DNA from 4 places in the Bacillus sp. YH3-2-B2 genome. Region 1 is predicted to be linked to each of the others. Evidence: riboswitches for the same ligand, from Rfam matches in the RefSeq annotation. Region 1 holds a riboswitch; each other region holds the start of a gene.
What was found. A riboswitch is a leader RNA that binds a small molecule or an ion and turns the genes downstream of it on or off. The one in region 1 is predicted to bind thiamine pyrophosphate.

Region 1 (5,470 bases):
AGGGAAAAGCTTGTAAACGGCAACCTGCGCCTTGTCTTAAGCGTCATTCAGAGGTTTAACAACAGAGGAGAGTATGTTGATGACTTATTTCAGGTCGGCTGCATCGGACTAATGAAATCCATTGATAATTTTGACCTAAGCCATAATGTTAAGTTTTCAACATACGCTGTACCGATGATCATCGGAGAAATCCGCAGATATTTGCGGGATAACAATCCGATCCGCGTCTCGAGGTCGCTTCGCGATATCGCATATAAAGCGCTTCAAGTAAGAGAGCGGTTAATCAGTGAGACAAGCAGGGAGCCGACAGCAGAGGAAATCGCCAAAGTTCTTGAAGTGCCCCATGAAGAAATTGTGTTTGCCCTTGACGCCATCCAGGATCCGGTTTCACTGTTTGAGCCGATTTATAATGACGGCGGCGATCCGATCTACGTGATGGACCAGATCAGCGATGAGCGCAACAAGGATACACAATGGATTGAGGAGCTCGCTCTGAAAGAAGGCATGAGAAGACTGAACGAACGGGAAAAAATGATTTTGCGAAAGCGCTTTTTCCAAGGGAAAACCCAAATGGAAGTCGCTGAAGAAATCGGGATATCCCAAGCTCAGGTCTCAAGGCTTGAAAAGGCAGCCATTAAACAAATGAATAAGAATATCCATCAATAACGGAAAAAGCCTTTAAACCTTGTTTAAAGGCTTTTTTCATGCGATGGTTTACGTTTGCAAAAAAGTGATGTATTCTAATGTGTAAAAGTTTTTAGAAAATTTAAATAAAGTAAACGGGGGAAACTGCAATGATTTTACAGCTGGACAGTGTGTCATTAAAAAGAAACGGGAAATGGATTTTGAAAGATATTAACTGGCGCGTCGAGAAAAACGAAAATTGGGTGCTGTACGGATTAAACGGAGCCGGAAAAACGGCTTTGCTGAATATGTTATGCTCTTATTACTTCCCCACTTCAGGAGAGATGCAGGTGCTCGGCCATCAATTCGGCAAAACAGAGCTCGGTGACAGGCTCAGGAGGAAAATCGGCCTTGTTTCGGCAGGTCTTCAGCACAAATTATATGCCGCGGACTCGGCTTTTGAAATCGCCCTCAGCGGCGCGTACGCCTCAATCGGGCTGTACGAAACTCCGAGTGAGCAGGTAAGGGAAAAAGCGATCGGTCTTCTGAAGGATTTGGGCGCCATCAGTTACGCCGACAGACGGTATGAAACATTATCACAAGGGGAAAGACAAAGAGCGCTGATTGCGCGGGCGCTTATGGCTGATCCGGAACTGCTGATTTTGGACGAACCCGTGACGGGTCTTGATTTTATGGCAAGGGAGCAGCTGCTGGACACGATTACGTCGATCGCCGAAAAAGAAAATGCGCCGTCCATCCTTTATGTCACCCATCACGCTGAAGAAATTCTGCCGGTATTTGATCAGGCGCTGCTTTTAAAACAAGGCGAGGTGTTCGCCTCCGGGAAAATCAGGGACATGCTTTCTGACGAGCGGCTTACAGCGTTTTTCGATACGCCTGTCAATGTCTTATGGAACAATGGCCGCCCGTTTTTAACACGTGCAAAAGCGGTATCATCCGTCAAATAACATCAATTCACCCTGGGGGTGCTGCTGACATGCAGCTGAGAGAGACGTTGTCTCAACCCTTAACGGACCTGATCCGGATCATGCCGGCGGAGGGAAGCGGTGAAAAAAGCGGAGGAAGATCCGTTTTTTACCCGTTTCATTTTAATGAAACGGGTTTTTTGATACAGCCAAAGGGGAGATTTCCAATGCATCAGATTGATATGCTGTTACACCAGGCGGATAAACGGCGGGGCGATTTAATACAAATAGCTGAAAGGTTGATCGCCTTTCCGACACCGGCTCCGCCTGCAAGAAATACAACAGAAGCCCAAAAGTGGGTGGCCGGCTTTTTAAAAGAAACGGGCTGCTCGGTCGATATGTGGGATGTGTATCCGGAAGATCCGAATGTAGTCGGTGTTTTAAAAGGGACAGATTCAAGCAGGCATCAAAGCCTGATTTTAAACGGACACATTGATGTGGCAGAAGCCGGGGGCGAAGACTGGAACTCTGACCCGTTTCAGCCGCTCGTAAAAGACGGCATGCTGATCGGAAGGGGCGCCGCTGATATGAAAGGGGGTTTGGCGTGTGTTCTTTTCTCTCTGAAGCTGATCCATGATGCCGGCATTAAGCTTCCGGGCGACCTCATTGTACAGTCTGTAATCGGAGAAGAAGTCGGCGAGGCGGGGACGCTGGAATGCTGCAAACGCGGCTATCACGCGGATTTTGCGGTTGTCGCGGATACGAGCAGCCTGCATATTCAAGGGCAGGGCGGTGTCATCACCGGCTGGATAGAATTGAAAAGCAAACAAACATTTCATGACGGCATGAGGCGCAATATGATTCATGCGGGCGGAGGCACATTCGGAGCGAGCGCCATCGAAAAAATGGCGAAAATCATCACTGCCTTGGGAGAGCTGGAGCGCCACTGGGCGGTAACGAAAAGCTATCCCGGCATTGCGCCCGGCACCAATACGATCAACCCCGCCGTCATTGAAGGCGGAAGACACGCAGCGTTTGTCGCCGATGAATGCCGGTTATGGATCACCGTCCACTTTTATCCGAACGAAACGCACGAACAAGCAGCCGCAGAAATCGAAGACTATATTAATCGTGTCGCTGACAGTGATCTGTGGCTCAAAGAAAACAGGCCGGTGTTCAAATGGGGCGGATCTTCGATGATTGAAGACAGAGGAGAGGTGTTCCCGGCGCTGGAAATCGATCCGCATCATCCGGCAGTTTCTGTCTTGGCTGCATCACACTCAGCCGTCAAAAAACAGGAGCCCGTCATTGATGTTTCCCAAACCGTAACAGACGGAGGGTGGCTTTATCAGGCCGGGATTCCGAGCGTCATATACGGCCCCGGCGATTTAAAAAACGCCCACTCCGTAAACGAGGAAGTGTCCGTTGATGAGCTTATGGACTATACGAAAATCATGCTGAGATTTATTCTCGACTGGTGCAGCCGCAAAAAAGATTGCCCGATGTGACAAGGTTCAGCCCGGCCGTTCATATAATAGGAAAAAGAACGGGCAAAGGGCGTGATACGGATGATCAGCATATCTGAATTTCAAATAAAAGATGTGGTAAACGTGTCGAACGGAAAAAAACTCGGAAGCATCGGGGATATTGATATTAACGTGACAACGGGAAAAATTCAGGCGATTATTTTAGGCGGCAGCGGAAAAGTTCTCGGTTTTTTCGGAAAAGAAGAGGAAATGATCATTCCTTGGCGAAATATAGTTAAAATTGGGGAAGATGTCATCTTAGTGCGTGTAAATGAACCAAAGGGGGGAGCGTAATCCTCCCTTTACTTGTAAAAAGCCGGAAATCAATATGTTTCCGGCACATTTATTTATCTCATTTTTCAATCAGCCGCTAAACGTATGCTTAAAATTGTGTTAAAATGAGTGGGAAATTACGCTTTTTTAATGTTTGTCGAAAGGTTGGATCTCCATGAATACATATCACCCGTTTAGTCTTACCACCCCCTCGGCACTCATGATAGAAGACTGGAACTGTGTGAATCAGCTTAACACAAAGGTCATCGCCGGATTCACAACGAAAAACGGCGGTGTCAGCAATCCTCCGTATGAGTCATTAAATACCGGATTGCACGTCCGGGACGAAGCTCATGATGTTGTGACAAACCGTGAAGTCATAGCGTCCTTATGCGGTACTGATCTGGATTCCTGGGTGTTTGCCGACCAGACACATGAAAACCGCGTCCGGCGCGTGACAGCCGGGGATAAAGGAAAAGGAGCGAGAGACTATTCTTCCGCATTCCGCGGGACGGACGGGCTCTACACGAAAGATGCGAATCTTTTTTTGGCCCTTTGTTTTGCGGACTGTGTGCCCTTGTATTTTTATGACCCGGTGAAATCCATTATCGGCGCTGCCCATGCCGGATGGAAGGGGACGGTCAAACAAATCGGACGCATCATGACGGAACGCTGGGTAAACGAAGAAGGCTCCCGTTTAACAGATATTCAGGCTGTCATCGGTCCGTCCATCAGCGCGGGAAGCTATACAGTCGACGACCGCGTCATCAATGAAGTGCGGGCGCTGCCCTTTACGGCTGAATCCGCCATATGCGAAACGGAAAAAGGCCAGTATCAGCTTGATTTAAAAGAGGTCAACCGTCTTCTTCTGATACATTGCGGCATTCCGGAAGAAAACATTTCAGTCAGCGGATTATGCACCGAACGAGAGCATGAACTATTCTTTTCACACCGCCGCGACAAAGGGAAAACGGGACGCATGATGTCCTTTATCGGAATGAAGGAGGCATAAGATCTTGCGTGTTGCTGATCAATTACGACATATAAACGAAAGAATAAACGAAGCATGTAACAGATCGGGCCGAAGCCCCGAAGATGTTACCGTCATCGCGGTTACAAAATACGTATCAGCTGAAAGGGCTCAAGAGGCCGTTGATGCCGGTATTACAAGTCTGGGAGAAAACCGGGATGCCGAGCTTATCCATAAGCAGGAAGTCATCAAAGGAAGCCCGGAGTGGCACTTTATCGGCAGTCTTCAGTCCAGAAAGGTGAAGGCCGTCGTTGACCGTGTATCTTATATTCATTCCTTAGACAGACTGTCATTGGCAAAAGAGATTGAAAAACGGGCGCAGCATGCGGTTCGCTGTTTTGTGCAGGTGAATACTTCGCTTGAGCCGTCTAAGCACGGTTTGAAAGCAGAGGAGGTCATCCCCTTTATCAGAGAGCTTTCTGAGTTTAGAAACATTTCTGTAGAGGGCCTGATGACGATGGCTCCCCTGACAGACGATACAGAAACGATCAGAGCCTGCTTCCGGCAATTGCGTGATCTGAGGGATCAGGTGCAAAAACTGAATCAGACAAACGCGCCGTGCCGGGAACTGTCAATGGGCATGTCAAATGATTATGAAATCGCTGTTGAAGAGGGCGCAACTTTTATCAGAATCGGCTCTTCATTAGTCGGAAATGAACCGGGGGGTGTAAACAAATGAGCATGAAAAATAAACTGAAAAACTTTTTCTCAATGGATGAGGAGGAGTACGAGTACGAATACATTGAAACGGAGCAGGATCATCAGGAAGAGCATGAACAGCAGAAAGATAAACAGCCTGCTTACGCTCAGAAGCCGCAGGGCAAGCAGAACGTAGTAAGCTTGCAAAGTGTTCAGAAATCCTCTAAAGTGGTCTTGAGTGAACCGCGTGTATATGCGGAAGCGCAGGAAATCGCCGATCATTTAAAGAACAGGCGGGCGGTTGTCGTCAATCTGCAGCGCATCCAGCATGATCAGGCGAAAAGAATCGTCGACTTTTTAAGCGGTACCGTCTACGCCATCGGCGGCGACATTCAGAGAATCGGTTCAGATATTTTTCTGTGCACGCCTGATAATGTCGACGTTTCCGGCAC
Region 2 (5,470 bases), on a different contig from region 1:
CCGTTAAAACTATATTCAATTTACGCTCCTCCCAACCATCCGTTTGGTACAGTTCATGTGACAAAGGCCGATGCAGCGGCTGCGGAAGATTAGTATAGGATTCCAGAGGACTTTGCTGCTGCAAAGACTATAAAAAAATCGTATTGGGACAGCATGATTAAATATAGCGATTGAATGGCTGAAACACAAAATATTAACGTTTCAGCTTGTCATAGTGCAGTTGATGCGGTGCTTTATTCCGCAACTTTTCAACAGCAAATGTGGTTTTTTGTCTGACCATTTTAATTGATTGGCAGTCAGTGAACATGAATTTGTAATAAATTTATCCTTGCTCCTCCTATAAGCGGCTTTAACAGCCAGGTTTCTGTTTCTCTTCAAACCATTTGCGAAGCTGATTAATATGAGCTTGATGATATCTATTATGGTCTGCCATATGCCATATTCCCCATTGAATGGTTGCTTGTTTATCTGCTTCATAATCTACTGTGTGATTCAGTTGATCGTCAGTTAGCTGATAACAAACAGACTTAAACATGCTGAATACTTCTTCATAATCAGTGAGAATTTGTTTTAATGAAACACCGGAAATGAAAGGAATCTTATTGTTCTTATCTAACATTGGTCCATACTTCTCTTCAAGCTGCTTTGGTATCGGTTCACCCTTTATTCTAAATATCCAGTTGAGATCAACATATGCTAAGTGTCTTATTAGCTGAGCTGTACTATTGTATGTTTGATTTGGTCCTTTATAATCGATCTCCTGCTGTGACATGTCTGACACAATGGATATTAAGCGGTTGTAATTTTCATTAACGGCAGAATAAAGCATTCCCACAAGATGATCCATGTGCGTTTCACCTTTTAAATCTAAAATCATAAAACCCCGCCTCATTAGTACAATTTTATATTTAGTTTGCCTTATTACTCTTATTTGTCAAGCAATCCAAAGAATGAATCGCTATAGGATGAAGCAATGAAGCAGGCTCTCTTTGCCTGCCTTTTTTGTGTGTCAGCCTTTACATCTGCCATGTTGGGTTATCTGAAACTGTCCTTTTTAAATGTCAGACAGTGTTATATGATACTCTGCAGATATTCAAGAATAGTACTTGGAGGTCATTCTCATGCAAATTTTATTGCTATCCCTACGCCTTTTCATGAAGATGAGCGTTTATATTCAGCAGGATTTGATGCTATTGTCGAACATTTGAAAAACAGCGGTATCCATTCGTTACTCATATGCGGCACGACTGGTGAACAGCATTCACTCAGCATAGATGAGCGCCTTCAGATCATTGAGTATGTTAATCAGCGAAAATTTGAAGATGTTGAACTGAAGTTCGGGGTTTCAGCCGTAAGAACCAGTGATGCCGTCAAACTGATGAAATACATTGAGAAAACCAATATTGATTTTGTACGGATTGTTTTTCCTCCTTATATAAGACCGACACAGCAGCAAGCCGTTTGTTACATTATTCATTCATCAATTGACTTCATATTATTTCATTTGATAACATAAAATGGTTATTGTGATTAAAAAAGGATACCCGTTTTTATAAAAAGGAGTCATAACGTTGCTGAAAAGGTTTTTTCTTGTTTTTCTTACGCTGATGATGTCTATATTTGCTGTATTCGCGGCGGCTGAAGAGTCTCCCGGCGATCGTGTCACTTCTTTTGACGAGCCTATGATTTTATTGATCTCACTCGGAATCATTTTATGTTTGTTCATTCCGCCATTCGTCATGTCCTTTTTTAGCAGCTTGGTTGTAAGAATCATATCCGGAGTCTATCAATGTTTTATCGTTCTCACGTTTGCGGGCCTCATTCCGATTGGATTTCTGATTCCCCATGGCTTTTTGACAATTCTTGCTGCCGTTCTGGGGACTTTGGTCAGTTCAGCGAGTGTTGCCGTGACCTTATTCGTTGGCAGGAAAAAAGAGGCCGGAAGGTTTTAAAACTAGTGGGTAAGCTGCAATATTGAAGGGGAATCCCAGTGATATCCGCAGCGCTTTTTGCCGGTCATTGTTTGACTATTTATATGGAATAGCATAGAATTAAAGTAAATATTTATAAAAAGTCACTAGGGGAGCTTTAATAGCTGAGAAGAGACAATACGTCCTGACCCTTTGAACCTGATTTGGTTAATACCAGCGTAGGGAAGTGAAAAATTAGAGAGATTCTTTATCTTATCTATATTTAAGCCACTTTCCATAGAGGAAAGTGGCTTTATTTATTTTGAAAGGGTGATATGAAGTGGCGACTAAAAAAGTTTTTCTGGCAGGGCCTTTTAAAAGTTTAGTAGATGAGAAAACTGGATTGATGAGTACGTATGAGAGGGGAAAGCTGGAATCATTAATTTCCTTTTTTGAGAATGAAGGATGGCTGGTTCATAATGCTCACAAGCGGGAAGGGTGGGGGAAAGATTTCATGACACCCCTTCAATGCACTAAAATTGATTTTGATGAAATAAGCACTTGCGACCTTTTTGCAGCATTCCCCGGATCACCCGCTTCTCCCGGAACACATATAGAAATTGGATGGGCTTCCGCCTTGAAAAAAAAGATCGTGCTATTTCTAGAAAAGGACAAGGATTATGCTTTCTTAATTCAAGGGTTAAATGCAGTGGCGGATGTTGAGTACATCAGCTATAAAGATACAGATGATTTATTAGAGAACATTAAAAATATCTTTGCAGCATATAAGGCGGAATCTCAATGAGAAAGAGAACTTTTCATGAAGCATATACGGAAACGCTGTATGACATCTATCACAACCCTGAATTTTTCAATTCACCGCGCGGACAAAAAAGCAGAGAACAATTGAACTACCATCTGACTCTGGAAAATCCAATAGAACGTGTCACTTATTTATCCTCAAGAAAAACCAATATCGTGTTTAATTTTGCTGAAGTGTTATGGTATTTATCGGGGAGTAACGACTTAGATTTTATCAGTTATTACAATAAAAAAATGCCTTCATATTCAATGAATAAAAAAACATTAACAGGCACTGCGTACGGGCCTAAAATATTTGAATTCGGAAATGCAAAACTAAATCAATGGAATCGAATAAAAAATCTTTTGACACAAGAAGATATTGATTCAAAAAGAGCATTTATTCAAATATTCGATGCTTCGGAACTCTTCGTTTCAGAAAATATAGATGTTTCCTGCACAATCGGTTTGCAGTTTTTTGTGAGGGAAGGCGAATTATACATGTCTTCTGTCATGCGTGCAAATGATGCTTTTCGCGGGATGATCAGTGATCTTTTCTCATTTACCTTCATGCAGGAATTAATGGCCAGAGAACTGCGTTTAGAAGTCGGAGAATATTTTCATAATGCGGGATCAATCCATATTTATGATTCAGATCATGAATGGGCGAAAACGGTGCTTGAGGAAGCTGAAAATCACCATGATATTCCGGAATTTGAATTTCCGAAAATGCCTGAGGGAAATAACTGGCCGTCCATTGAAACAGTCTTAAAGTACGAAGAATTACTTAGGAAAGATCAAATTTCTATGACAAAAAACGATATTGAAATGCTTGATTTACCTGATTACTGGAAACAGATTCTTTTCCTTTTCAGTATATACCAGCATATTGCATATAAACGGGATATGGATCATTCTCTATTTCAAAGTTTACTTCCTATATATCAATTTTTCGTCAGGAATAAGTGGTTTCATTATTTCTCAATTGAGCAAAAGGAGGAAATTCAATGAAAACTTCATGGAAAGAAGACAGTGTTGCTGGTAAATTCGATGCTTATAATGACGTTTTAGAACAAACGTTAGGTTTTGAGTTTGTTTTTCGTACTTTTGATAAAGCGGAGATTAAAAAGGTGCTGGATTTCGGATGCGGTCCGGGAAAGGTAGCTTACAGGCTGGCTGACAGAATAGGCTGCAATGTGATCGCAGTCGATGAATCAAGGAAGATGTTAGATATAGCAAAGGCAAAAAGACAACATCCTCATGTGAACTATCATTTAATTGAACACGATAATCTTTCCTTCTTACCAGATCACTCAGTTGATGCTGCAATGGCCTGTTATGTTTTTATTAATACGGATAGTGACCAGCGTATCAAAGGTATCATAAATGAAATTTTTCGTGTGTTAAAACCAGGAGCTTCATTTGTCATACTCGATACGAATCCTGATTCAACCGGAATTGAATTTTCAACCTTCCGCAATGGAATACCGGGGAAAGAATATTCTTACGGAGAAGAAAGAAATGAATGGCTCCATGTTCCGGGACAAGCAGATTTAATTTTAAATGATTTTCATTGGCCGAAGTCAATGTATTATAAACTATTAACTCATGCAGGTTTTGATAATGTAACTTTATCAGAACCAACGTTAAACGATATTGACCAAGAGCATGTAAAAGCCATAGAGAAAGAGTTTCAATTTAATAATTGGAAATGTGAAAAGGAATATCCGCCTTTTGTCATTTTTAAAGCAGTGAAACCTGCCTGAAGGAGGAGTGTAAGTTGACGGATATTTATAAAGCGCTTTCGATTGCTGGGACTGATCCTTCCGGAGGGGCGGGAATTCATGCGGATTTAAAAACATTTCAGGAACAAAAGGTATATGGAATGGCTGTTATTACATCAGTTGTTGCACAAAACACACTTGGTGTGAAAAGTTTTGAGGAGATGTCTCTTCAGAATATATCTCAGCAAATAGACTGTGTCATGGATGATATAAAACCGGATGCTGTCAAAACCGGTATGCTTGCAAGTATAGGAATTATTGAATTGCTGGCAGAAAAGTTAAAAGACGCAAATATTCAATCGTATGTGATGGATCCGGTTATGATTGCTAAAAGCGGACATCATCTGCTCCATAAGGACGCCATTGATCATTTGAAGAAATTATTAATACCCCAAACAACTGTTATTACACCGAACATTCCGGAAGCGGAAGTAATCATCGGCAAATCAATCGAGACTGTACAGCAGATGCGTGATGCGGCGAAAGAAATAGTGGAGGTATACGGGGCGAAAAGTGCTGTCGTAAAAGGGGGGCACCTGAACGGAGAAGCCCGTGATATTTTGTACTTTGACGAGGACTTCGAGGAATTTGTTTCTCCCCGCTTTGATACAAAGCATACTCATGGAACAGGATGTACATTTTCAGCTGTGATAACTGCAGAGCTGGCAAAGCAGCACAGCATACCGGAATCAGTGGCAACTGGAAAGGAATTCATTTCAGCAGCCATTAAACATCCCTTAGGAATCGGGAAAGGACAAGGCCCTACAAATCATTTTGCGTATCGCTCAACTATTAACCAAGAGACAACCGCTTAAGGAGTGTTACGATGATTTCCAAGAATTATGATGTATTTTTATTTGATTTAGACGGAGTGATATATATAGGAGATAAAGCTTTACCAGGAGCTGTGGCCTCTTTAAAACGACTCCGTGAAGAAAAGAAAGCCATTCGCTTTTTAACGAATGATCCTTGTGT
Region 3 (5,470 bases), 650 kb from region 1:
AAAGTGTCAGTTCTGGCTTTCGATTTAGCGGGAATCGCCGCCGGATGAGAAGCTTTAAATTCCTTTGTCTTGACATGGGCGATACGTGTTTCTTCCTTTTTATCAGCCGCAGATGACGGTTCTTCCCCGGCACTCCCTAACGCGCACCCTGATAACACGATGGATACCGACAGCGCGAGTACCGTTGTTTTTATCCTCCATTTTCTCTCCTTCATCTTTATCGAACCCCCGCATGCTTTTCATCTATCTTTATATAAATCTGCTCCATCTGTTCCTCATTTCTCATAATCTCCCGTTTGTTTTTCTCTACAAGCAGTTCGAAATTCAATGTGTGTTTTCTGTACTTTTTCCGTTTTTTGCTCTTTTTGCGCACATGTGATACCTTTTTTAACGCCACTTTTCATCCCTCCGCTTTTCATTTAATGACTTTCACGCAAAAAAGGCCCTTATCTGTTTAATAGATAAGAGCCTTCGGTGATCCGATCAGCCATCGTTTGGAAATATGTAATGATTATGTTAATTCATACAATCCCTACCTGTCAACTATAATTTAAAATATCGTGTCCTTCCGGGGGTTTTCCTCATACACTCTCTCATTTTTCCGCATATGCTAGAAAACATAGCAGATTACAAGTGAAAGTGAGTGAGAATGTGGAAAAGACAACATTGACCGGTCGCATCGTCAAAAAAGATGACCCGGACTATAATGCTGCAAGAACCAATATCAATTTAAGCCTGCAAAGATATCCAGACATCATTGTGTTTTGTCAAAACAAACATGACGCCCTCAATGCGGTGAGATGGGCGCGTGAGAACAATGTGCCTTTCCGTATCAGAGGCGGAAGACACAGCTACGAAAATTTTTCTCTGCTAAATGACGGACTAGTCATTGATCTCAGTGAAATGAAGAAAATAAGAGTAAATGAGGATAAGCGGCTGGTCTCGATTGAAGCGGGAGCCGAATTGGGGGAAGTCTACCGGACACTCTGGCGGTACGGCTTGACCCTTCCTGCGGGAACCATTGCGAATGTGGGAATCACGGGGCTGACGCTCGGGGGAGGAATCGGATATTTAACAAGGACTGCCGGACTGACTTGCGATCGTCTCCTCCAGCTCGAAATGATCATAGCGGACGAAAAAGCGGGTGCTGACTTGATCACGGTCAACCGCTCAAAGCACTCTGATCTATTTTGGGCATCTCAGGGCGGAGGGGGAGGCAACTTCGGCATTGTCACATCCATGATGTTTAAAGCCGTGCCGATCTCGTGCGTGTCTGTTTTTTCTGTCACTTGGGGCTGGGATGATTTCGAGGAAGTATTTAACACGTGGCAGCGCTGGGCTCCATTTACAGACAACCGGCTTACCTCATCAATTCAGTTTTGGCCTAAGGAAGTCAACCGCATAGAAGCGCTCGGTCAATTTACCGGGACAAAAGAGGAGCTGAAAGAACTGCTGGCTCCGTTAATGAAAGCGGGAAAACCGACAAGCGGCATGGTCAAGACAGTGCCATTTATTAAAGCGGCAGCCTTTTTTAACAGCCCGGGAGGCAATCAGCCGCAAAAGATGAAGCGGTCAGGATCCTTTATTGAAAAACCATTATCAACACGCGCAATATCCACTTTAAAGCGCTATTTAGAGCACGCTCCGAACGAAAACGCCAGTGTCTGGCAGCAATCTCTCGGCGGGGCGGCCGGACGGATCGCTCCGGACCAAACGGCATTCTACTATCGCAACGCAATCATTGCCCAAGAATATATTACAACTTGGACATCTGCTGAAGAAGAAAGACAAAATGTCCGCTGGATCGAAGGACTGAGAACGTCCCTATCAAGAGAAACGATGGGAGATTATGTGAATTGGCCTGATAGAGAAATCAGAAACTGGCTGCAAACGTATTACGGAGAAAATGTTCACCGCCTCCGTCAAGTCAAAACGAAATATGATCCGGAAAATATATTCCGCTTCGAGCAGAGCATTCCGCCGCTTCGCCGTTCACCGTTTTTCTAAAAAAGATGAAGATGGACACACTCCATCTTCATCTTTTCTTTTATTGATATAAGCGGCTTCCCTTCTCTGCAAACTCTTTTGCTTTTTCTTTCAGCCCTTCATTGAAGGCCTCGTCTTCAGTAAGTCCGTTTTCCTTCGCATAATCACGAATATCCTGAGAAATTCTCATGCTGCAGAACTTCGGGCCGCACATCGAACAGAAGTGAGCCGTTTTTGCGCCTTCAGCCGGCAGTGTTTCATCATGATATTCCATTGCTCTTTCAGGATCAAGCGACAAATGAAATTGATCACGCCACCGGAATTCAAACCGCGCCTTAGACAGAGCATCGTCACGGATCTGTGCACCCGGATGCCCTTTAGCAAGGTCTGCGGCATGTGCCGCGATTTTGTACGTAATGACGCCTTCTCTTACATCATCACGATTCGGCAGGCCCAAATGCTCCTTCGGTGTGACATAGCAAAGCATCGCCGTCCCGTACCAGCCGATCATCGCCGCGCCGATCGCTGAAGTAATGTGGTCATAGCCCGGAGCGATATCCGTCGTTAATGGGCCGAGCGTGTAAAAAGGCGCCTCTTTACAAATTTCCAGCTGTTTGTCCATGTTTTCCTTAATTTTATGCATCGGCACATGACCCGGCCCTTCGATCATCACTTGCACATCGTGCTTCCACGCAATCTCCGTCAATTCTCCGAGAGTCTCCAACTCCGCAAACTGCGCTTCATCATTGGCATCCGCAATCGAACCGGGACGAAGCCCGTCACCAAGTGAAAAAGCGATATCATAGGTCTTCATGATTTCACAAATTTCTTCAAAATGCGTGTACAGAAAGCTTTCCTGATGATGAGCCAGGCACCATTGCGCCATAATTGCCCCGCCGCGGGATACGATTCCCGTCGTGCGTTTAGCCGTTAACGGGACGTAACGAAGCAATACGCCGGCATGGATGGTGAAATAATCCACGCCCTGCTCCGCCTGCTCAATCAATGTGTCACGATAAATGTCCCACGTTAAATCCTCGGCAATGCCATTAACTTTTTCAAGCGCCTGATAAATCGGCACCGTCCCCACAGGCACGGGGCAGTTGCGGATAATCCATTCACGCGTCGTATGAATGTCTTTTCCCGTGGATAAATCCATCATCGTATCGGCGCCCCAGCGAATCGCCCACGTCATTTTTTCGACTTCTTCTTCGATAGAAGATGTAACAGCCGAGTTGCCGATATTGGCATTAATTTTCACATGAAAATTCCGGCCGATAATCATCGGCTCGCTTTCCGGGTGGTTGACGTTAGAAGGAATAATCGCCCGGCCGCTGGCTACCTCGTCTCTGACAAATTCGGGAGACACATGCTCGCGAATTGCGATAAACTCCATTTCCGGCGTAATGATGCCTTTTCTCGCATAATGCAATTGTGTTACATTTTTCCCCGGCTTGGCCCGAAGCGGTTTCCGCTGCAGGCCGGGGTATTCGGCGGCACGGCCCTCTTTTTTATAGCCGTTGTCTTCAGGTCTCACGGTCCGGCCGTTATATTCTTCTACATCTCCGCGCCCGGTAATCCACTTTGTGCGGAGCGCCCCCAGACCTTCATGAATATCAATCTGTACATCCGGGTCTGTATACGGTCCGCTCGTATCATAAACACGGACCGGCGCATTCTCCTCTTCCCCGAATGCCCCCGTAGTCGCACTCAGGCTGATTTCCCGCATCGGCACTCGTATGTCGGGCGAAGAACCTTCTGCATAAACCTTTTTACTGCCGGAAAAACTCGACATAATGGAAATGTTCGCTTGCTGTACTGATTGATTTTGCATACAAATCTCTCCTTTATCATTTGAATAACAGAACCAAGCTCAGCACCAGCACAAAAAAACCGGGTTCAAAGAAGAACCCGGTTTTGCAGTCAGAAAGAAACTATTATTGTTTTCATTCATCAACAATAATAAAACCTTTACTTCCCCACGCTGGTACGAACCAGATCAGGTCCAAAGGGTTAAGAAGCCGCCGCTTCTCTCTCAGCCCGCTCAGACGGGCACCCCCAGTAACTATTGATTTCGCTCTCATCGTAACATAAGTTGTGTACAAAAAAAAGCATATTATCAAAATTCAGATAACGGGACGGTCATAAGCTCTGTTTCCCGAACGCCTTCTTCGGTATTAAAAACCCGATAACCCTTTGCGGTTTCCCGGGAAGAGACAGCCCGGAACAGCTGACCGTCTTTATAATGAAGCGCAGCGCCGTCATCAGCGGCATAGCCCGCCCTGAGTTTCTTTTCGGAAATCAGGCGGTGATACACCGGCCGGCGCTGAGACCCGCCAAGATGATGCTGTTTTCCCAAGCTTCACGAAGAATAAGGTCAAGCCCCCACTCTTTCCATAAGACAAGCATATTGCGCGTATTTCCGCCGCCGACATATATAATATCTTTCTTCATGAGAAAGGATCTGAGATCAGAACCCGGCGGTTTAAACAGCGACAAGTGATCCGGCTCACACCGCAGCTTTTGAAAGGCCTGATAAAACCTGCTGATATAATTCTCCGAATCTCCGCTTGCCGTCGGCAAAAAACAAACTTTCGGCTTTGACCGCGCCGACTGCTCTAAAATATACTGATCCAGCACAAGATGATCCGGCTCCATTGAAAACCCCCCGCCGCCCATTGTAATAATCTGCTTCAATGTCATCACCTCTTTTTTCTCAAGTATAACAGCTCATTAAAAAGGCGTTATCCCAATTTCGGATAACGCCTTCAAAAAGTATTTATTATCTGAAATACGCACCGTATAACATAACGGAGATCCCCGCGGCGATAATCGCCGGAACAAGCTTCGAACGGGCATACTTCACAACATTGATCCCCAACACCGTATTATCACTGAGGGGAGAAGCAAACCAAATGTTCCGCTCGCAAACACGGCCCCGATCGCTAATAATAAGCTGGTATGTAACTGAACCGCCAGCGTCCCAAGTCCCCCAGGATGACCCGATAAAATAGGATATAACAGCCCCCAGTATAAAAAGAGACGGCGCAATAAACATATGAGGGATCCATGATGTTAAATGAGAAGTAACATATTTCGAGAATCCCAGATTTTCAGCTACTGCTGTTACGGCTCAAATCAGCGATAACATAATAATAACGTTGACCAATTCGTTTCCGTCCTTAATAAAATGGGTAACAAGCTCGCCTGCTGGAAAGCGCTGAAACATAAAAAGAGCAAATGCTGCAATAACCGCTGCCAATAATGCGCGCTTTTGAATGGCCGCCCCACCAGCTGAGAAACAGTGTTAATAGCAAAAACAGCCCGATCGGAAAGATTTAACTCCACGGCCGAATCGGTGTTTCCTTAATATAAGCACGGTGCGCCGAATCCAGCTCCTCCTGCTGCAGGTAACATGTTTTCACAAGCCTTGGAGGATATTTTCATACAACAAAAAAGGCTTCTACAATATGTAGAAGCCTTT
Region 4 (5,470 bases), 250 kb from region 1:
TTTCAAATAAATGGATAGTTTAACAGCTTTCATTTTCATTCATGACCCGCTGACGCTATAATTGGAAATGGGAAAGGAGAAGAGATATGAAGATAAGTGAAGCATTATACAGCTATTTTTCAGAACAAGTGGATCAAATTGCGAAAGAGTGGATCGAAACGATGGAAGATTCGGATCCTAATTCGATTTATTCTTTGACAAATCCCGTCATCACAGAAGAACTGACGGAGCAGGATAAAGAATTTTACCGGCATATTAATAAAATGTATATCATGCCGGAAAAAGAATTTTTAGAAGAGTTCGAGCGGTGGGTGATTGAGCTTGCGAAAGACCAGAAGCATCTGGATACTCCCGTCCAGTATGTGGTCCGTGAATTCATGAGAAACCGGAGACTATACATCAGTTATTATGATGCGTTTGCCGATAAACATGAATCTTCGTTTGCTCAGGGAGAAAGGAAGAAATGGGAGAATTTAATTGCACAAGTATTTGATTTTACGATTTACACGTTTGTCGATCATGCTGAGCATAACTCAAAAATGCAGCTGAATGCGCAAAGAGAAATGATTTTGGAGTTAAGCTCGCCGGTTATCACGCTGAGCAAACGGACGGCGCTGCTGCCGCTTGTCGGCGATATTGACACGGAGCGCGCCAAATTCATTCTTGAAAATACGCTGAGCACATGTGCAAAACGGCTGATTGAACATCTGTTAATTGACCTGTCGGGTGTAGTGGTTGTCGATACGATGGTGGCGCATCAGATTTTTAAATTAATTGAGGCGCTGAAATTGATCGGCGTCACGTCCACTTTATCCGGAATCAGGCCGGAAATCGCTCAAACCGCCGTACAGCTCGGCATTAATTTCTCAGATATTACGGTCAAGTCCAATCTCGCTCAGGCTCTCAATTATCATCAATAACATACATAACAAAACAGGCTGCCGAATCACTCCGGCGGCCTGTTTTTATACAAACAACAATGAAATGAGCCAGCTTGCGCCGAATAACAGAAGCACGAGCAGGAAAAAGCACCAGTCGGCGCGGCGCACAGTAACAGTTCTGTAAAACGTGCGGTTTCGGCTCCCCGTAAAGCCTTTAGATTCCATCGCGATCGCCGTGCGTTCCGCCTTTCTGATTGCGCCTGCCAATAGCGGAATGGTGAAGCGCCTGAAGGCGGAGAGCTTTCCTTTCAGCCCGGAATCAGACGCCGCACCCCTGATTCTGTGCGCCTGCCGGATGATCAGGATTTCATCTTTCAGAAGAGGGAGAAACCGGAATCCCGCGATAACGCCGTATGCAAGCTTGGGCGGCAGCTTACACTGCTGAATCAGACTGAGCATGAACAGAATCGGATCGGTTGTAAAAAGAAACATCATCGACAAAGCGGAAAAACATAAAATACGAAACGCGATAGAAATCCCGAGCGCCGCATTATCACTGTTGACGGCAATCGGCCCGAGCTTAAACAGCAGATTGCTTCCGGTTGTCGGGACGTTTCCGAATACGGCGGCTGTCCATAAAGAACCGAAGGCCAGAATGACAAACGGAATCGTGAACAGCAGCCATTTTTTCAGCGGCACACGCCCCGCCGAGAGGACGCCTCCCGCAATGATGATATAAAACAAAGCAGGGGTGTACGGATTATAAATAAACGACAGCATAATGACGCATAACAATACAGCCGCCGCCTTTATTGACGGGTTAACAGCCTCCAGCCGCAAGTTCATTTCTCCGCCTCCTGTCGTGTTTCATCCATTCATACCGCAGCGGCAAAGCCAAATGTGCCTGCTCGGCGATCCCGATGTTATCAGAAAACAAAGCGTCGGGAGTTCCCCGGAATACCAGTTTCGTGCCGCAGAGCACAAGGATCGTGTCGGCATAATCCGAGACGAGTTCCATATCGTGTGTCACCATCAAAACAGCCGTTCCTTCCTTTTGAATCTCACGGAGCATTTGCATACACTCCTGCGCCGTTTTGGCATCCTGTCCGAAAGTCGGTTCATCAAGCATCAAAACGTTCACATTGTGCATAAGCATCGTCGCGACGCTGAGCCGGCGTTTTTGTCCTTGGCTTAAAGAAAACGGATGCTGTGAGGCATGGCGTCTCAAGCCGAATCGGGTTAACAGCTGAAGAGCTTTCTCCTTTGCGGCTCTGTTGCTTTCAAAACCGAACATCAGCTCTTGAATGACGGAATCTGTGACAAACTGGTGTTCAGGATTTTGGAAAACATATCCGATCTGTCGCCGCAGCTCTTTTTCAGAATAGGAATCAATCGGTCTGCCGTCTATTTTGATGTCTCCGCCCAGCGGACGGATGAGCTTGGCCGCGGCAGAAAGGAGCGTGGATTTTCCTGTTCCGTTAGGGCCGGCAATCGCGGTGATTGATCCTTTTTTTACGGAAAAGCTCACATCCTGAAAAATGACGTCTGCTCCTCTTGAGAATGACAGCTCGTGAACGCTCAGCGCGTCTTCTGCCGAAAGCGCGGCGGGCCGGGGTTCGGGCAGAGATGGTACAGGTTCGTGAAACAGATTTTCTTTACACAATGTAAAAGGAATGCTGACGTGCTCCTGCAATGAGATCACACGCGGAATCGGAATGCCGAGCTGCATCAGCTCTTCAATCTTGGTTTCAAAGATAACGTCCGTCTCTCCGTCCATCACCTTCTGACCCGTTTCGTCAAGGACAATTGTCCTATCCATCCACGGCGCCCAGTGATCAAGCTGATGTTCGATAACGAGAAGGCCGAAGCCTTTTTTTGCTTGAAGATCTTTGATCAGCCGCACTAATTCACGTGCGGAATATGGATCAAGCTGTGCCGTCGGTTCGTCCAAAATAATGAGTTCCGGTTCCATCGCAATGATACAGGCAAGCGCCACTTTTTGTTTTGAACCGCCTGACAGAGAAGCGATCGCTCGCGTTTTCAGATGAGTGATCTCTAATTTTTCTAAAACGTCATCGATAATCGCGTCCATATCTTCTTTTGTATATTGCAAATTTTCCAGACCGAAGGCGATTTCATCTTCAACCGACAGCATGCAAAACTGCTGGTCCGGATCTTGAAACACGACGCCGATGGATCTGGCGGCGGGTTCTGTCAGATGTGAAAGAGGTGTTCCGTATAAAGAAACGGTTCCCGATTGAACCCCATCGCATGCTTCCGGGTACAGACCGTTTAAACAGAGAGCGAGCGAGCTTTTGCCGCATCCGCTCGGCCCGAGCAATAAAGCCCGCTCTCCTTTGCGGAGCTGAAAGGACACGTTTTGAAAAATCGGCTTTTCATCCTGATCATAAGAAAAGGTAAGACAGCTGGCCGATAGAAGGGGTTCAGATGCCTGCATCTTGGTTCACCTGTTTCTTTTTCTTCTTGAATTGTTTTCCGAGCGCCATGCCGTTCAGCACTCCTGTGTAAGCCAGCGCATCACTGATTGCTTTGCCGAGAAGGCCGGCAAGAAGCGCACCTGAGACCAGACGGATGAGAAGCATGACGGCTAATAAACCCGGATTCAAAACAGAGTATCCGGAAACGAACAAGTCATAAATGAAGCTTGTCACAGAAGACCCCATACCGGATAAAAGAAGCACGGGCAGGGTATACACCCGCCAGCGTGTCGCTAAAAAGACCGCTTCCGCACCGATTCCCTGTGCGATCCCGATCAGAATCACCATCGGTCCTGACGGATTTCCGAGTAAGCACTCCACAAACGCGGCGATGATTTCAGAAACGAGAGCCGCTCCCGGTTTTTGAATAATGTACGCGGCAATCACCGAGACGATAAACCAGATACCGTAAATCGGTTCATAACTCATCCGGCCGAAAAATCCTGCCGCTATATTGCTTGCATGAGTTGATACTAAATAAATGACAGCAAATACAACACTGATGACGGACATGACGACAATTTCTCTCATTTTCCAATTTTTCATTGTGATCTCCTGCTTTCTTATCGGATAGTTGTTTGTATGAAAGAGTTGATTTTACGAAAGACGATTGATCGTAAGTTTCATATTGCGGTGTCCTCCCCCGTTTTTTAATGGAAAATAAAAAACTGCATATCCGAGGGAATATGCAGCAGCAGAACGAAAACGCATGGGGAAAAACCCTGCGCTCCGGTCAATCTGCACTTCCCCACGCTGGTATTATCCAGATCGGGTTATAAGGGATCAAAACACGCTTGCCGCATGTTTTATCTCAGCCGATAACAGCACCCCTAGTGCGTTTCCTATACAGTTTTTTATGATGACATCATCATAGTTGATCATGTCTGATTTGTAAACAGCCTTTCTCCGAACAGAGTTTGGAATCGGACCGGAGGATCATTCATAAAGATAAGAAGACCCCTTTTGATCAAAAGGAAACGGAGGACATCTATGTTTGTTCATACAGTCCAGTCTGGCGACTCGTTATTTTCCATCAGCAGAAAGTACGGATATCCTGTTGACAGCATCAGAAGTGTCAACGGGCTTGAGGAAACGAATATCGTGCCGGGGCAGGCGCTTTTAATCCCCATTAATGAATATACGGTTCAGCCGAATGATACGTATGCCGTTATCGCAGGTAAGGCTTATGTGCCGCAGATGCAGCTGATGCAGGCAAACCCGGATATTCCGCCGAACCGGCTGCGGACGGGTATGAAAGTGAAGATCCCTGATATCTCTAACTATCTTGCGGGAACCCTGCAATTTTATGTCATTCGGACGCCTGAAGCGGATAGAGAGCTCATTAATGATTTTGCGCCGTATTCTTCGGCGATTTCTTTGTTTGAATATCATTTCGGCCCGAACGGAGATATCATGAACGATTTAAACGACAGAACCGCAATAGAAACCACATGGCAGAACAGAGTGCGCCCGCTTGCCGTCATTACGAATCTGACAGAAGGGGGATTCAGTCCGGAATTAGCCCATCAAGTGCTGCAAAATCCGGCGGCAAGAACGAATCTCGTCAACAATATCGTCTCCTTAACCGTAAGAAAGGGATACGGCGGTGTAAATATCGATTTTGAACGGGTCAGAGAAGCTGACAGGGATCTCTTCACAGGATTTCTCCGGCAGTTAAAAACCCGGCTTTCAGAGCATCAGCTCGCGTTAACGATATCGGTTCCGGCGAAAACAAGTGATGCAGTGCCGTGGCTGAGGGGATATGATTACGGCGGAATCGGAGCCGTCGTCGATTATATGTTCATTATGGCGTACGACTGGCACCACGCCGGCAGTGAGCCGGGACCCGTGGCGCCTTTAACAGAGGTCAGGCAAACGATCAATTTTGCCATCAGCAGGGTGCCGAGAAGAAAAGTGATTCTCGGTGTTCCGCTGTACGGGTATGATTGGGTGATTCCGTACCGTCCGGGAACGATCGGATCCGCCATCTCCAATCAGCGCGCCATGGAAACGGCGATGAAGCATCAATCAATGATCCGTTATTCCCAGCAGGAGCGTTCCCCTTACTTCCGGTATACTGATGAAAATGGA

Region 2: linked by a shared signal. The riboswitch ahead of ACWJJX_RS16445 (TIR domain-containing protein) and the one ahead of ACWJJX_RS03305 (acetylornithine deacetylase) in region 1 are both predicted to bind thiamine pyrophosphate.
Region 3: linked by a shared signal. The riboswitch ahead of thiC (phosphomethylpyrimidine synthase ThiC) and the one ahead of ACWJJX_RS03305 (acetylornithine deacetylase) in region 1 are both predicted to bind thiamine pyrophosphate.
Region 4: linked by a shared signal. The riboswitch ahead of ACWJJX_RS02270 (ECF transporter S component) and the one ahead of ACWJJX_RS03305 (acetylornithine deacetylase) in region 1 are both predicted to bind thiamine pyrophosphate.

The regions. Positions count from the first base shown of each region.
Region 1 covers NZ_JBSJQE010000001.1:655,935-661,404, forward strand. The annotation lists gene sigG (RNA polymerase sporulation sigma factor SigG) at 1-666, shown strand, start outside; gene ACWJJX_RS03300 (ABC transporter ATP-binding protein) at 795-1,592, shown strand; TPP riboswitch at 1,597-1,704, shown strand; gene ACWJJX_RS03305 (acetylornithine deacetylase) at 1,778-3,058, shown strand; gene ACWJJX_RS03310 (YlmC/YmxH family sporulation protein) at 3,119-3,370, shown strand; gene pgeF (peptidoglycan editing factor PgeF) at 3,525-4,361, shown strand; gene ACWJJX_RS03320 (YggS family pyridoxal phosphate-dependent enzyme) at 4,366-5,058, shown strand; gene sepF (cell division protein SepF) at 5,055-5,470, shown strand, end outside.
Region 2 covers NZ_JBSJQE010000004.1:345,341-350,810, forward strand. The annotation lists gene ACWJJX_RS16425 (cupin domain-containing protein) at 1-93, shown strand, start outside; gene ACWJJX_RS16430 (DinB family protein) at 350-877, opposite strand; gene ACWJJX_RS16435 (dihydrodipicolinate synthase family protein) at 974-1,516, shown strand; gene ACWJJX_RS16440 (hypothetical protein) at 1,572-1,952, shown strand; TPP riboswitch at 2,070-2,173, shown strand; gene ACWJJX_RS16445 (TIR domain-containing protein) at 2,251-2,715, shown strand; gene ACWJJX_RS16450 (thymidylate synthase) at 2,712-3,722, shown strand; gene ACWJJX_RS16455 (class I SAM-dependent methyltransferase) at 3,719-4,477, shown strand; gene thiD (bifunctional hydroxymethylpyrimidine kinase/phosphomethylpyrimidine kinase) at 4,492-5,310, shown strand; gene ACWJJX_RS16465 (HAD-IIA family hydrolase) at 5,322-5,470, shown strand, end outside.
Region 3 covers NZ_JBSJQE010000001.1:2,048-7,517, reverse strand. The annotation lists gene ACWJJX_RS00120 (ABC transporter substrate-binding protein) at 1-215, opposite strand, end outside; gene ACWJJX_RS00115 (FbpB family small basic protein) at 218-397, opposite strand; gene ACWJJX_RS00110 (FAD-binding oxidoreductase) at 652-2,007, shown strand; gene thiC (phosphomethylpyrimidine synthase ThiC) at 2,048-3,820, opposite strand; TPP riboswitch at 3,946-4,056, opposite strand; partial or broken gene ACWJJX_RS00100 (Type 1 glutamine amidotransferase-like domain-containing protein) at 4,106-4,683, opposite strand; gene ACWJJX_RS00095 (hypothetical protein) at 4,769-5,053, opposite strand.
Region 4 covers NZ_JBSJQE010000001.1:405,472-410,941, forward strand. The annotation lists gene ACWJJX_RS02255 (STAS domain-containing protein) at 87-920, shown strand; gene ACWJJX_RS02260 (energy-coupling factor transporter transmembrane component T family protein) at 966-1,727, opposite strand; gene ACWJJX_RS02265 (ABC transporter ATP-binding protein) at 1,702-3,339, opposite strand; gene ACWJJX_RS02270 (ECF transporter S component) at 3,326-3,925, opposite strand; TPP riboswitch at 4,108-4,221, opposite strand; gene ACWJJX_RS02275 (glycoside hydrolase family 18 protein) at 4,370-5,470, shown strand, end outside.